DNA from 3 places in the Paraclostridium dentum genome. Region 2 is predicted to be linked to each of the others. Evidence: a T-box and tRNA genes for the amino acid it is inferred to sense, from the RefSeq annotation. Region 2 holds a T-box; the other regions hold tRNA genes.
What was found. A T-box is a leader RNA that pairs with one kind of tRNA and senses whether it is charged. The one in region 2 lies ahead of pheS (phenylalanine--tRNA ligase subunit alpha), so its partner is inferred to be a tRNA-Phe.
Positions count from the first base shown of each region.

Region 1: it has a tRNA-Phe gene. The T-box ahead of pheS (phenylalanine--tRNA ligase subunit alpha) is inferred to sense a tRNA for this amino acid. The anticodon was not compared.
Region 3: it has a tRNA-Phe gene. The T-box ahead of pheS (phenylalanine--tRNA ligase subunit alpha) is inferred to sense a tRNA for this amino acid. The anticodon was not compared.

Region 1 is NZ_CP183813.1:3,120,549-3,124,687, reverse strand. It holds rRNA gene ACN6I1_RS14930 (16S ribosomal RNA) at 1-220, opposite strand, end outside; gene ACN6I1_RS14925 (hypothetical protein) at 574-987, opposite strand; gene ACN6I1_RS14920 (DUF2508 family protein) at 1,014-1,265, opposite strand; tRNA gene ACN6I1_RS14915 (tRNA-Val) at 1,448-1,523, opposite strand; tRNA gene ACN6I1_RS14910 (tRNA-Arg) at 1,537-1,613, opposite strand; tRNA gene ACN6I1_RS14905 (tRNA-Cys) at 1,624-1,697, opposite strand; tRNA gene ACN6I1_RS14900 (tRNA-Lys) at 1,719-1,794, opposite strand; tRNA gene ACN6I1_RS14895 (tRNA-His) at 1,803-1,879, opposite strand; tRNA gene ACN6I1_RS14890 (tRNA-Pro) at 1,886-1,962, opposite strand; tRNA gene ACN6I1_RS14885 (tRNA-Ile) at 1,987-2,063, opposite strand; tRNA gene ACN6I1_RS14880 (tRNA-Met) at 2,073-2,149, opposite strand; tRNA gene ACN6I1_RS14875 (tRNA-Phe) at 2,158-2,233, opposite strand; tRNA gene ACN6I1_RS14870 (tRNA-Ser) at 2,237-2,325, opposite strand; tRNA gene ACN6I1_RS14865 (tRNA-Lys) at 2,328-2,403, opposite strand; tRNA gene ACN6I1_RS14860 (tRNA-Gln) at 2,416-2,491, opposite strand; tRNA gene ACN6I1_RS14855 (tRNA-Arg) at 2,499-2,575, opposite strand; tRNA gene ACN6I1_RS14850 (tRNA-Gly) at 2,589-2,663, opposite strand; tRNA gene ACN6I1_RS14845 (tRNA-Leu) at 2,674-2,757, opposite strand; tRNA gene ACN6I1_RS14840 (tRNA-Tyr) at 2,772-2,856, opposite strand; tRNA gene ACN6I1_RS14835 (tRNA-Thr) at 2,861-2,935, opposite strand; tRNA gene ACN6I1_RS14830 (tRNA-Asn) at 2,940-3,015, opposite strand; tRNA gene ACN6I1_RS14825 (tRNA-Asn) at 3,047-3,122, opposite strand; tRNA gene ACN6I1_RS14820 (tRNA-Asp) at 3,139-3,215, opposite strand; tRNA gene ACN6I1_RS14815 (tRNA-Val) at 3,221-3,296, opposite strand; tRNA gene ACN6I1_RS14810 (tRNA-Gly) at 3,307-3,380, opposite strand; tRNA gene ACN6I1_RS14805 (tRNA-Glu) at 3,390-3,464, opposite strand; tRNA gene ACN6I1_RS14800 (tRNA-Met) at 3,479-3,554, opposite strand; tRNA gene ACN6I1_RS14795 (tRNA-Leu) at 3,569-3,657, opposite strand; tRNA gene ACN6I1_RS14790 (tRNA-Cys) at 3,672-3,745, opposite strand; tRNA gene ACN6I1_RS14785 (tRNA-His) at 3,750-3,826, opposite strand; tRNA gene ACN6I1_RS14780 (tRNA-Pro) at 3,834-3,910, opposite strand; tRNA gene ACN6I1_RS14775 (tRNA-Ile) at 3,943-4,019, opposite strand; tRNA gene ACN6I1_RS14770 (tRNA-Met) at 4,036-4,112, opposite strand; tRNA gene ACN6I1_RS14765 (tRNA-Phe) at 4,121-4,139, opposite strand, start outside.
Region 2 is NZ_CP183813.1:2,715,469-2,719,607, forward strand. It holds gene pheT (phenylalanine--tRNA ligase subunit beta) at 1-1,156, opposite strand, end outside; gene pheS (phenylalanine--tRNA ligase subunit alpha) at 1,172-2,191, opposite strand; T-box leader at 2,247-2,478, opposite strand; gene ACN6I1_RS12630 (TrmH family RNA methyltransferase) at 2,539-3,336, opposite strand; gene ACN6I1_RS12635 (potassium channel family protein) at 3,340-4,011, opposite strand; gene ACN6I1_RS12640 (TrkH family potassium uptake protein) at 4,032-4,139, opposite strand, start outside.
Region 3 is NZ_CP183813.1:2,956,451-2,960,589, forward strand. It holds rRNA gene ACN6I1_RS13765 (16S ribosomal RNA) at 1-1,219, opposite strand, end outside; tRNA gene ACN6I1_RS13770 (tRNA-Met) at 1,368-1,444, opposite strand; tRNA gene ACN6I1_RS13775 (tRNA-Phe) at 1,458-1,533, opposite strand; tRNA gene ACN6I1_RS13780 (tRNA-Ile) at 1,539-1,615, opposite strand; tRNA gene ACN6I1_RS13785 (tRNA-Pro) at 1,621-1,697, opposite strand; tRNA gene ACN6I1_RS13790 (tRNA-Trp) at 1,727-1,802, opposite strand; tRNA gene ACN6I1_RS13795 (tRNA-Ile) at 1,813-1,889, opposite strand; tRNA gene ACN6I1_RS13800 (tRNA-Pro) at 1,897-1,973, opposite strand; tRNA gene ACN6I1_RS13805 (tRNA-Ser) at 1,982-2,073, opposite strand; tRNA gene ACN6I1_RS13810 (tRNA-Ser) at 2,083-2,171, opposite strand; tRNA gene ACN6I1_RS13815 (tRNA-Lys) at 2,174-2,249, opposite strand; tRNA gene ACN6I1_RS13820 (tRNA-Gln) at 2,262-2,337, opposite strand; tRNA gene ACN6I1_RS13825 (tRNA-Arg) at 2,345-2,421, opposite strand; tRNA gene ACN6I1_RS13830 (tRNA-Gly) at 2,438-2,511, opposite strand; tRNA gene ACN6I1_RS13835 (tRNA-Tyr) at 2,521-2,605, opposite strand; tRNA gene ACN6I1_RS13840 (tRNA-Thr) at 2,610-2,684, opposite strand; tRNA gene ACN6I1_RS13845 (tRNA-Asn) at 2,689-2,764, opposite strand; tRNA gene ACN6I1_RS13850 (tRNA-Asp) at 2,781-2,857, opposite strand; tRNA gene ACN6I1_RS13855 (tRNA-Val) at 2,863-2,938, opposite strand; tRNA gene ACN6I1_RS13860 (tRNA-Gly) at 2,951-3,024, opposite strand; tRNA gene ACN6I1_RS13865 (tRNA-Glu) at 3,034-3,108, opposite strand; tRNA gene ACN6I1_RS13870 (tRNA-Met) at 3,123-3,198, opposite strand; tRNA gene ACN6I1_RS13875 (tRNA-Leu) at 3,213-3,301, opposite strand; rRNA gene rrf (5S ribosomal RNA) at 3,307-3,423, opposite strand; rRNA gene ACN6I1_RS13885 (23S ribosomal RNA) at 3,568-4,139, opposite strand, start outside.

The DNA.
Region 1 (4,139 bases), 410 kb from region 2:
GGGTCCATCCTGTACCGCCGGAGCTTTGATACAAAAGCCATGCGACTTTCATATATTATCCCGTATTAGTATACCTTTCGGTATGTTATCCGTGTGTACAGGGCAGGTTACCCACGCGTTACTCACCCGTCCGCCGCTCTCTCCGAAGAGATCGCTCGACTTGCATGTGTTAGGCACGCCGCCAGCGTTCATCCTGAGCCAGGATCAAACTCTCAAATATAATTTAAAAAGTTGTCCATCGCTCAGCTAATCATTATCTGAATATCTGGCTTGGTTGTTTGTGTTTAATTCTTAAAAAAAGAATTTTTATAATTAACCTACTGTTTAATTTTCAAAGTTCATTTTTATTTTGCCCTTTTCTTAAGGACAAGTAATACTATACCATCTTAATTTAACATCGTCAACACTTTTTTAAAATTTAATTTTATTTTTTTATTATTTTTGAGTTTTATGTTGAAATTTACACATAATACAGTGTTTTTAATATTATATTATTTAAATAAAAATAACATAATATTATAATTAAAGTAGTCATTTAAAATCATAGACCACTTTAATTATTAAATTTATGAATTAATCAACTTGACTTAATAATCTTTTAGTTATATCTCTTAGTTTCATTTCTCCAACTTCTTCATGAGTTATTGCCACAACAGCTTTTATTCTATCTTCTGAATTATCCCACTTATATGATCTAACATTAAGAATAGCTCCTTCTGGCATTAATTCTTCTAAATCTACACCGATTTCATCTGCTAAAGTCATATATTCATCAAATAAATCTTCTGTTTCCATTTCACTTAATTCATATTCTTCTTTTATTATTTCATTTAACTCTTCAATATCTACACTAATTTGGAATGCAATAATATCTTCTCTTTTAGATCCTTTGCTTAAATCTTTATCCACTCTAAATGGACTTTCATTCTCTATTAATGATTTAATTTCTTCACTATCTACAATTTCATTACCGAATAATATGTACATATATAATTCTCCTCATCCTGTGTTAATTATTTAGCCAATGATTCAATTAAACACTCTTCCAAAGAATTTTTAATTCCTTTTTCTTTTGCAACCCTTATTAAATATGAGTATTTTGATTTTTTAGCTTCTAAATCATATATAGCTACATCAACTAACTCAGGGTCATTTACAAATTGAAAAAAATTCTCCGCATGTTTAATTTCTAATTGTGCTGCCTTTATTTCTTTTATAATTTTTTTATTCTCTATATCATATTTTAAAGTTTTTTTTCTAGGCATAAAAATTCCTCCAACAAATTTATTATTTACCTAGAATCTTGCCAAAAATAACTTTAGATATACCTATCTATGTCTTTTTAATGTATATATTACATCTTTAATCTTATTTTGACAATAGATAAAGCTTTCCTAAAATTAGCAATAAAAAAACATCTAATTTATTCAAATTAGATGTTTTACACTGGTGGGATTAACAGGGCTCGAACCTGTGACCCCCTGCTTGTAAGGCAGGTGCTCTCCCAGCTGAGCTATAATCCCGTATATTTATTTATGGTGCGCCCAAAGGGACTCGAACCCCTAACCTTCTGATTCGTAGTCAGACACTCTATCCAGTTGAGCTATAGGCGCATTATTATATTGGAGGCGACACCCAGATTCGAACTGGGGATCAAGGAGTTGCAGTCCACTGCCTTACCACTTGGCTATGTCGCCATTTTTCAATATATAAAAAAATGGTGATCCATCCGCGACTCGAACGCGGGACACCCTGATTAAAAGTCAGGTGCTCTACCGACTGAGCTAATGGATCAACTTTTATGGGGTGGATAATGAGAGTCGAACTCACGACCTCCAGAGCCACAATCTGGCGCTCTAACCAACTGAGCTATACCCACCATAATTGGTCGAGGTGGAGGGACTCGAACCCCCGGCCCCATGGTCCCAAACCACGTGCGCTACCAAACTGCGCTACACCTCGAAGTAATTCTTAAAATGATAAAAGTGGTGGACCTTCAGGGACTCGAACCCCGGACCTACCGGTTATGAGCCGGGCGCTCTAACCAACTGAGCTAAAGGTCCACTTTGTATTGGTAGCGGTAACAGGAGTCGAACCTGTGACCTTTCGGGTATGAACCGAACGCTCTAGCCAACTAAGCTATACCGCCACATATTTTGGTGCCCAGAGGCGGAATCGAACCACCGACACGGGGATTTTCAGTCCCCTGCTCTACCGACTGAGCTATCTGGGCATTTGGCGGAGAGGGTGGGATTCGAACCCACGGCCCCTTTCGGAGTCACTGGTTTTCAAGACCAGCTCCTTAAACCACTCGGACACCTCTCCATTGGTGATCCATCCGCGACTCGAACGCGGGACACCCTGATTAAAAGTCAGGTGCTCTACCGACTGAGCTAATGGATCATTTTATTTACTTGGCAGGGGATGCAGGACTCGAACCTACGCATGTAGCAGTCAAAGTGCTATGCCTTACCGACTTGGCGAATCCCCTATGAATGTGGTGAGCGCACAGGGATTCGAACCCCGGACACACGCCTTAGAAGGGCGTTGCTCTATCCAGCTGAGCTATGCACCCACATTATTTTATTTGGAGCGGGAAACGAGATTCGAACTCGCGACTTCAACCTTGGCAAGGTTGCGCTCTACCACTGAACTATTCCCGCATAGTACAATTGGTGCGGATGAAGGGAGTCGAACCCCCACGCCATAGGCGCCAGATCCTAAGTCTGGTGCGTCTGCCAATTCCGCCACATCCGCGCAAATTATTAAGTTGGTGGAGGATGGTGGATTCGAACCACCGAAGTCACTGACAACAGATTTACAGTCTGCCCCCTTTGGCCGCTCGGGAAATCCTCCACGTTGGAGCTAGTGATAGGAATCGAACCTACAACCTGCTGATTACAAGTCAGCTGCTCTACCGTTGAGCCACACTAGCGTATTGGCGGGAATAACAGGACTCGAACCTGTGACCCATTGATTAACAGTCAATTGCTCTACCAACTGAGCCATATTCCCACATTATTAGTTTATTTATTTTTAATTAAGTTGGCGGGAATAACAGGACTCGAACCTGTGACCCATTGATTAACAGTCAATTGCTCTACCAACTGAGCCATATTCCCGCGTATTTAATTATTTTGGCGACCTGGAAGGGACTCGAACCCTCGACCTCCAGCGTGACAGGCTGGCATTCTAACCAGCTGAACTACCAGGCCGCAATTGGTGGGACTAACAGGGCTCGAACCTGTGACCCCCTGCTTGTAAGGCAGGTGCTCTCCCAGCTGAGCTATAGTCCCATATTTATTCTGGAGCGGGTGAAGGGGATCGAACCCTCACAGCCGGCTTGGAAGGCCGGAACTCTACCATTGAGCTACACCCGCATATTTAATTGGTGACCCATAGGGGAATCGAACCCCTGTTACCGCCGTGAAAGGGCGGTGTCTTGACCGCTTGACCAATGGGCCTTATATAATTTTAATGGTTGCGGAGGCAAGACTCGAACTTGCGACCTTCGGGTTATGAGCCCGACGAGCTGCCAACTGCTCCACCCCGCGATGTTTTATTATAATGGTGCCGAAGACCGGAATCGAACCGGTACGAGAGGTAAGTCCCGCAGGATTTTAAGTCCTGTGCGTCTGCCAGTTCCGCCACTTCGGCATTCAATTTTTTTATGGAGGCGACACCCAGATTCGAACTGGGGATCAAGGAGTTGCAGTCCACTGCCTTACCACTTGGCTATGTCGCCTTACTGGGGTGGATAATGAGAGTCGAACTCACGACCTCCAGAGCCACAATCTGGCGCTCTAACCAACTGAGCTATACCCACCATATATTGGTCGAGGTGAAGGGACTCGAACCCCCGGCCCCATGGTCCCAAACCATGTGCGCTACCAAACTGCGCTACACCTCGATATCTAACTAAATAATATTTTAAACAAAAAATGGTGGACCTTCAGGGACTCGAACCCCGGACCTACCGGTTATGAGCCGGGCGCTCTAACCAACTGAGCTAAAGGTCCACATTTGTTTTTATATTGGTAGCGGTAACAGGAGTCGAACCTGTGACCTTTCGGGTATGAACCGAACGCTCTAGCCAACTAAGCTATACCGCCACATATTTTGGTGCCCAGAGGCGGAAT
Region 2 (4,139 bases):
ATTGACAAGCTCTATTTACAGCAGCTTCTGTTAGATTTACATCTATTCCTTTTTCAAATCTTGATGAAGCTTCTGTTCTTAATCCTAATTTTTTAGATGTTGCTCTTATATTTTCCTTTGCAAAACTTGCTCCTTCAAGGAATATAGATGTAGTGTTATCTTTTACTTCAGAGTTTTCTCCTCCCATGATACCAGCTAAGTCTAAAGTCTTATCTTGGTTTCCTATAACTAACATATCTGATGTTAATGTTCTTTGGGCACCATCTAATGTAGTAAATTTTTCACCTTCTTGTGCAAGTTTTACTATCATCTTATTATATTTTATATCTTCTAAGTCAAATGCATGAAGTGGTTGACCAAGTTCTAACATAACATAATTAGTTATATCTACTATATTGTTTATAGGTCTCATACCTGCTTCTATAAGTCTTCTTTGCATCCAATATGGAGAAGGCCCTACTTTAACATCTTTAATAACCTTACCACAGTATCTTTTACATAATTCTGTTTGAACATCTATTTCAAACTTCATTTCTTCATCAGATCCATTTACAGTTATTTGTGGATATTTTAATTCTTTGCCTAAAGTTACTGCAGCTTCTCTAGCTATTCCTATTATTGATCTACAGTCAGGTCTATTTGATGTTATTTCAAATTCTATTAAAGCATCATTTATTCCTAATGCTTCTCTTACGTCCATACCTAGTTCAAATGAATCTTGGTGGTCTAATATATATATTCCATCTTTTTTATGTTCTTCTACATATTGAGAAGGTATAGTTAATTCTTCTGCTCCACAGAACATTCCCTCTGAAAGAACTCCTCTTAATTTACCTTTTTTTATTTTAAAATCACCTGGTAGAACAGCTCCTATTCTTGCAACTGAAACATAATCTCCAACATTTATATTTGTAGCATTAGTTACTATTTGAAGTATTTGACCATCAGCCACTTCAACTTTTGTAACCTTTAATCTATCTGCATCTGGATGTTGTTCTATTTCAAGTATTTTACATACTTCAACTCCATTAGTTTCTTTTCCGAAGAACTCTACTTTTTCAACCTTTGAACCAGTCATAGTCATCATATCAGCGAATTCTTGAGTTTCTCTATCTATATCAACGTAGTCTCTAAGCCATTTTAAAGGTACTAACATATCAAATCCTCCTAATTAAAATTGATTTAAAAATCTCATATCATTTTCGAATAATAGTCTTATGTCATCTATTTCATACTTAAGCATTGTTATTCTATCAAGACCCATACCAAAAGCAAATCCACTATAAACTTCAGGGTCTATTCCACAGTTTCTTAATACATTTGGATGTACCATACCAGCTCCTAATATTTCTATCCAACCTTCCCCTTTACACATCTGACATCCTGCACCTTGGCACTTAAAGCAAGTAACATCTACTTCTGCACTTGGCTCTGTGAATGGGAAGTTGTGTGGTCTAAATTTAGTTTTAGTATGTTCTCCAAATAACTTCTTAACAAACATATCTAATGTTCCTTTTAATTGAGCCATAGTAACATCTTTTCCGACTACAAGCCCTTCTATTTGATGGAACATTGGTGAATGTGTTGCATCTGGAGCATCAAATCTAAAACATCTACCTGGAGATATTATTTTTATTGGTAACTCTTCATTTTTCATTGTTCTAACTTGAACTGGAGATGTTTGAGTTCTAAGTAATAATTCATCATTTATATAGAATGTATCACTCATATCTCTAGATGGATGGTCTTTTGGTGCATTTAATGCATCAAAGTTATTTTCAACTGTTTCAACTTCTGGTCCTTCTGCTATCGAGAATCCCATTCCTATAAATATTTCATTTACTTCATCTATAATTTGAGATATAGGATGTTTTTTACCTACTTTAAATTCTTTAGCTGGCATAGTTACATCTAAAACTTCTTCAGCTAATTTTCTTTGCTTTTCAATATTTTTTAATTCATCTTTTTTAGTACTTATAGCAGTATCTATTGCTTCTCTAACTTCGTTAGCAACCTTTCCTATTACAGGTCTTTCTTCAGCTGATAATTTACCCATTTCTTTTAATATAGATGTTATTTCACCTTTTTTTCCTAAGTACTTAACTCTTAAAGACTCTATTTGCTCTATATCTTGCATGTCTTTTATTTCACTTAATGCTGCTTGTTGTAAATTAAGTAGTTTTTCTTGCACTATATTCACCCTTTCACTTTAATTTTTATACATCAAAAAAAGCCCTTCATCCCTATCTAGGGACGAAAGGCTATTGTTTCGCGGTACCACCCTAGTAGCTTGATTTATTAAAAATAATTCAAACCACTCGAAAAACGTAACGTGTTTTTAACGTCATAACCTACTTAAATTTCAGCCATGATACTCCAGAGGGAACTTCTTTTAATAACTTAGAAAGTACTTTCAGCCTAGGTACTTATCTCTGCGCTAAGGACTATTAAAATACTTTTCTCTTTCATAGTATTTTAAATATTAAACTTTGATTGTAAATTATATCATATATAGTGTGAATTTTCAATACAACTCTATTATATCATATATTTTTTGATTTCATACATAAGTATAGCTGAGCTTATAGCTGCATTTAAAGATTCAGCTTTTCCGTATATAGGTATTTTAACTAGTATATCTGATTTTTTTATAAGTTCATCATTAACACCATTAGCTTCATTACCTATAACAAGAGCTGTTTTATAGTTATATTCTACTCCATCATAAAAGTTATTTGTATTTAAATAACTTGATACAATATCAAATTTCCTATCTTTTAGTTCTTTTAATGCTTCATCTTGAGTCATATTTATTATTTTCATATCGAATATTGACCCCATTGTAGATCTCGTAACTTTACTATTATATATATCTACACAACCTTTTAAGTTTATTATAGCATCTACACCTGCTGCATCTGCTGTTCTTATTATAGTTCCCATGTTCCCTGGGTCTTGTATTCTATCTAAAATTAATACAAATCTGCAATTTTCATCTAAAATATCTTGAATATTATTTTTTTGTATACCAACAACTCCAACTATACCTTGAGTGCTTTCTGTATCTATAAACTCATTAAATATCTTATTTGTAGTTTTGTATACTTTTATATTTTTACTTTCTAAAACTTTTAAGAATTCAATATGTTCTTCTTTAGTCTCAAAATTTTCATTTATAAATACATATTGTAAATCTGCATTACAATCTATAGCTTGAGTTAAAATTCTAAATCCTTCTATTAAAAATTTAGACTCTTTTAATCTATTTTTGCTTTTTAAAAGAGATTTAGTTAATTTAACTTTTTCATTATCCTTACTACTTATCGATACTATCATTTTTTATTTTCTCCTAAATGAAAAGTCACTATCTGCTGTTATTGTACTTATTTTGCTGTTTTGACCTATAACAACTAATATACTTCCTGCATTTAATTTTTCTTCTGGAGATGGTGTAACATTTATAGTTTTATCACACTTTATAGCTAATACTGTTATTTCATATTTAGCTCTTAAATCTAATTCTATTAATGTCTTACCTTCCCATTCTCTAGGTGTAACAATTTCAACTATAGAATAGTCTGGATCTAACTCTATATGGTCTAATATATTATTTGAAACTAAATTGTGTGCTACTCTAACTCCCATATCTCTTTCAGGGAATACAACTCTATCAGCACCTATTTTATATAAAACTTTAGCTTGTAGTTCATCTTTTGCCTTACATACAATTTGCTCTACACCCATTTCCTTAGCTATTAACGTAGCCATTATAGAAGCTCTTATATCTGAACCTATCGCAATTATTGCTACATCAAAATTTCCCATACCTAAAGCTCTTAGTGCTTGTTCATCCGTAACATCTACAATCGCTGCATGTGTAACTTTCTCAGATATAGCTTGCACTGCATCATCACTTTTATCTATTGCCATTACTTGATGTCCTAGCAAATGCATTGTAGTTGCTACTGACGATCCAAATCTTCCACAACCTATAACTATATATTGTTTCATACCTGTTCTCTCCTAACTTTCTATCCTACTATAATTTTACCTTCTGGGAATCTTATAACTTGTTTTTTAACAGAATTTTTAGCGACTAAAGCTATAAATATAGTTAAAAATCCTACTCTTCCCATAAA
Region 3 (4,139 bases), 240 kb from region 2:
GGCAACCCTCTGTACCACCCATTGTAGCACGTGTGTAGCCCTAAGCATAAGGGGCATGATGATTTGACGTCATCCCCACCTTCCTCCGAGTTATCCTCGGCAGTCCCTCTAGAGTGCCCAACTTAATGCTGGCAACTAAAGGCAAGGGTTGCGCTCGTTGCGGGACTTAACCCAACATCTCACGACACGAGCTGACGACAACCATGCACCACCTGTCACCACTGTCCCCGAAGGGAAATCTCCGATTAGGGAGAGGTCAGTGGGATGTCAAGCTTAGGTAAGGTTCTTCGCGTTGCTTCGAATTAAACCACATGCTCCGCTACTTGTGCGGGTCCCCGTCAATTCCTTTGAGTTTCACTCTTGCGAGCGTACTTCCCAGGCGGAGTACTTAATGCGTTAGCTGCGGCACCGAGGGGGGTAACCCCCGACACCTAGTACTCATCGTTTACGGCGTGGACTACCAGGGTATCTAATCCTGTTTGCTCCCCACGCTTTCGTGCCTCAGTGTCAGTTACAGTCCAGAGAGCCGCCTTCGCTACTGGTATTCCTCCTAATATCTACGCATTTCACCGCTACACTAGGAATTCTACTCTCCTCTCCTGCACTCAAGTTCTCTAGTTTCAAAAGCTTACTACGGTTGAGCCGTAGCCTTTCACTTCTGACTTAAAAAACCACCTACGCACCCTTTACGCCCAGTAATTCCGGATAACGCTAGCCCCCTACGTATTACCGCGGCTGCTGGCACGTAGTTAGCCGGGGCTTCCTCCTCAAGTACCGTCATTATCTTCCTTGAGGACAGAGCTTTACGACCCGAAGGCCTTCATCGCTCACGCGGCGTTGCTGCATCAGGCTTTCGCCCATTGTGCAATATTCCCCACTGCTGCCTCCCGTAGGAGTCTGGACCGTGTCTCAGTTCCAGTGTGGCCGATCACCCTCTCAGGTCGGCTACTGATCGTTGCCTTGGTAAGCCATTACCTTACCAACTAGCTAATCAGACGCGGGTCCATCCTGTACCGCCGGAGCTTTGATACAAAAGCCATGCGACTTTCATATATTATCCCGTATTAGTATACCTTTCGGTATGTTATCCGTGTGTACAGGGCAGGTTACCCACGCGTTACTCACCCGTCCGCCGCTCTCTCCGAAGAGATCGCTCGACTTGCATGTGTTAGGCACGCCGCCAGCGTTCATCCTGAGCCAGGATCAAACTCTCAAATATAATTTAAAAAGTTGTCCATCGCTCAGCTAATCATTATCTGAATATCTGGCTTGGTTGTTTGTGTTTAATTCTTTTAAAAAGAATTTATATAATTAACCTACTGTTTAATTTTCAAAGTTCTTAAATATGTTTAAGTATATTTCTTAGATGGTAGCGGTAACAGGAGTCGAACCTGTGACCTTTCGGGTATGAACCGAACGCTCTAGCCAACTAAGCTATACCGCCACAGTTATATAAATGGTGCCCAGAGGCGGAATCGAACCACCGACACGGGGATTTTCAGTCCCCTGCTCTACCGACTGAGCTATCTGGGCATTTCTGGTGGGCCTAGCTGGACTCGAACCAGCGACCTCACGCTTATCAGGCGTGCGCTCTAACCACCTGAGCTATAGGCCCCCAATTGGTCGAGGTGGAGGGACTCGAACCCCCGGCCCCATGGTCCCAAACCACGTGCGCTACCAAACTGCGCTACACCTCGATATAATCTTATTTATATAATTGTTTTAGTGGCAGGGGTGGAGGGACTCGAACCCCCGGCGCACGGTTTTGGAGACCGACGCTCTACCAACTGAGCTACACCCCTATGCATTTTTTGGTGGACCTTCAGGGACTCGAACCCCGGACCTACCGGTTATGAGCCGGGCGCTCTAACCAACTGAGCTAAAGGTCCACTTTATTGGTCGAGGTGGAGGGACTCGAACCCCCGGCCCCATGGTCCCAAACCACGTGCGCTACCAAACTGCGCTACACCTCGACAATCACTGGCGGAGAAGGAGGGATTCGAACCCTCGCACCGGTTAACCCAGCCTAATCCCTTAGCAGGGGATCCTCTTGAGCCACTTGAGTACTTCTCCATATTAATTTGGCGGAGAGGGTGGGATTCGAACCCACGGCCCCTTTCGGAGTCACTGGTTTTCAAGACCAGCTCCTTAAACCACTCGGACACCTCTCCATTGGTGATCCATCCGCGACTCGAACGCGGGACACCCTGATTAAAAGTCAGGTGCTCTACCGACTGAGCTAATGGATCATTTTATTTACTTGGCAGGGGATGCAGGACTCGAACCTACGCATGTAGCAGTCAAAGTGCTATGCCTTACCGACTTGGCGAATCCCCTATGAATGTGGTGAGCGCACAGGGATTCGAACCCCGGACACACGCCTTAGAAGGGCGTTGCTCTATCCAGCTGAGCTATGCACCCACATTATATGTTATTCTGGAGCGGGTGAAGGGGATCGAACCCTCACAGCCGGCTTGGAAGGCCGGAACTCTACCATTGAGCTACACCCGCATATTTAATTGGTGGAGGATGGTGGATTCGAACCACCGAAATCGTCGATAACAGATTTACAGTCTGCCCCCTTTGGCCGCTCGGGAAATCCTCCACGTTGGAGCTAGTGATAGGAATCGAACCTACAACCTGCTGATTACAAGTCAGCTGCTCTACCGTTGAGCCACACTAGCATATTGGCGGGAATAACAGGACTCGAACCTGTGACCCATTGATTAACAGTCAATTGCTCTACCAACTGAGCCATATTCCCGCGTATTTAATTATTTTGGCGACCTGGAAGGGACTCGAACCCTCGACCTCCAGCGTGACAGGCTGGCATTCTAACCAGCTGAACTACCAGGCCGCAATTGGTGGGACTAACAGGGCTCGAACCTGTGACCCCCTGCTTGTAAGGCAGGTGCTCTCCCAGCTGAGCTATAGTCCCATGTGTTTATTCTGGAGCGGGTGAAGGGGATCGAACCCTCACAGCCGGCTTGGAAGGCCGGAACTCTACCATTGAGCTACACCCGCATATTTAATTGGTGACCCATAGGGGAATCGAACCCCTGTTACCGCCGTGAAAGGGCGGTGTCTTGACCGCTTGACCAATGGGCCTTATATAATTTTAATGGTTGCGGAGGCAAGACTCGAACTTGCGACCTTCGGGTTATGAGCCCGACGAGCTGCCAACTGCTCCACCCCGCGATGTTTTATTAAAATGGTGCCGAAGACCGGAATCGAACCGGTACGAGAGGTAAGTCCCGCAGGATTTTAAGTCCTGTGCGTCTGCCAGTTCCGCCACTTCGGCACATCACCTAGCTACGTCCTACTCTCCCAGGCAGCTTCCCACCAAGTACCATCGGCGCTAAAGAGCTTAACTTCTGTGTTCGGAATGGGAACAGGTGTATCCTCTTTGCTATAATAACTAGATTATGTTGTTCTGTTTTGAACAAGTATTATATTAACATTTTAATTAAAAAATGTCAATATATTTTTTTAAAGATATTTAAGTAAAGTAATATCCTAGAGTTAGCACCCTGAAAACTGAATAACATTTATTAAGATTAAATAATCTTGGTCAAGTCCTCGATCTATTAGTATCGGTAAGCTACATACATTGCTGCACTTACACCTCCGACCTATCAACCAGGTAGTCTTCCTGGGATCTTACCCTTACGGTGGGAAATCTTATCTTGAAGTTGGCTTCGCGCTTAGATGCTTTCAGCGCTTATCCATTCCGTACATAGCTACCCAGCCATGCCCTTGGCAGAACAACTGGTACACCAGAGGTACGTCCATCCCGGTCCTCTCGTACTAAGGACAGGTCTCCTCAAATTTCCTACGCCTGCGACGGATAGGGACCGAACTGTCTCACGACGTTCTGAACCCAGCTCGCGTACCACTTTAATGGGCGAACAGCCCAACCCTTGGGACCTACTACAGCCCCAGGATGTGATGAGCCGACATCGAGGTGCCAAACCTCCCCGTCGATGTGGACTCTTGGGGGAGATAAGCCTGTTATCCCCAGGGTAGCTTTTATCCGTTGAGCGATGGCCCTTCCATGCGGAACCACCGGATCACTAAGTCCGACTTTCGTCCTTGCTCGACCTGTATGTCTTGCAATCAAGCTCTCTTCTGCCTTTACA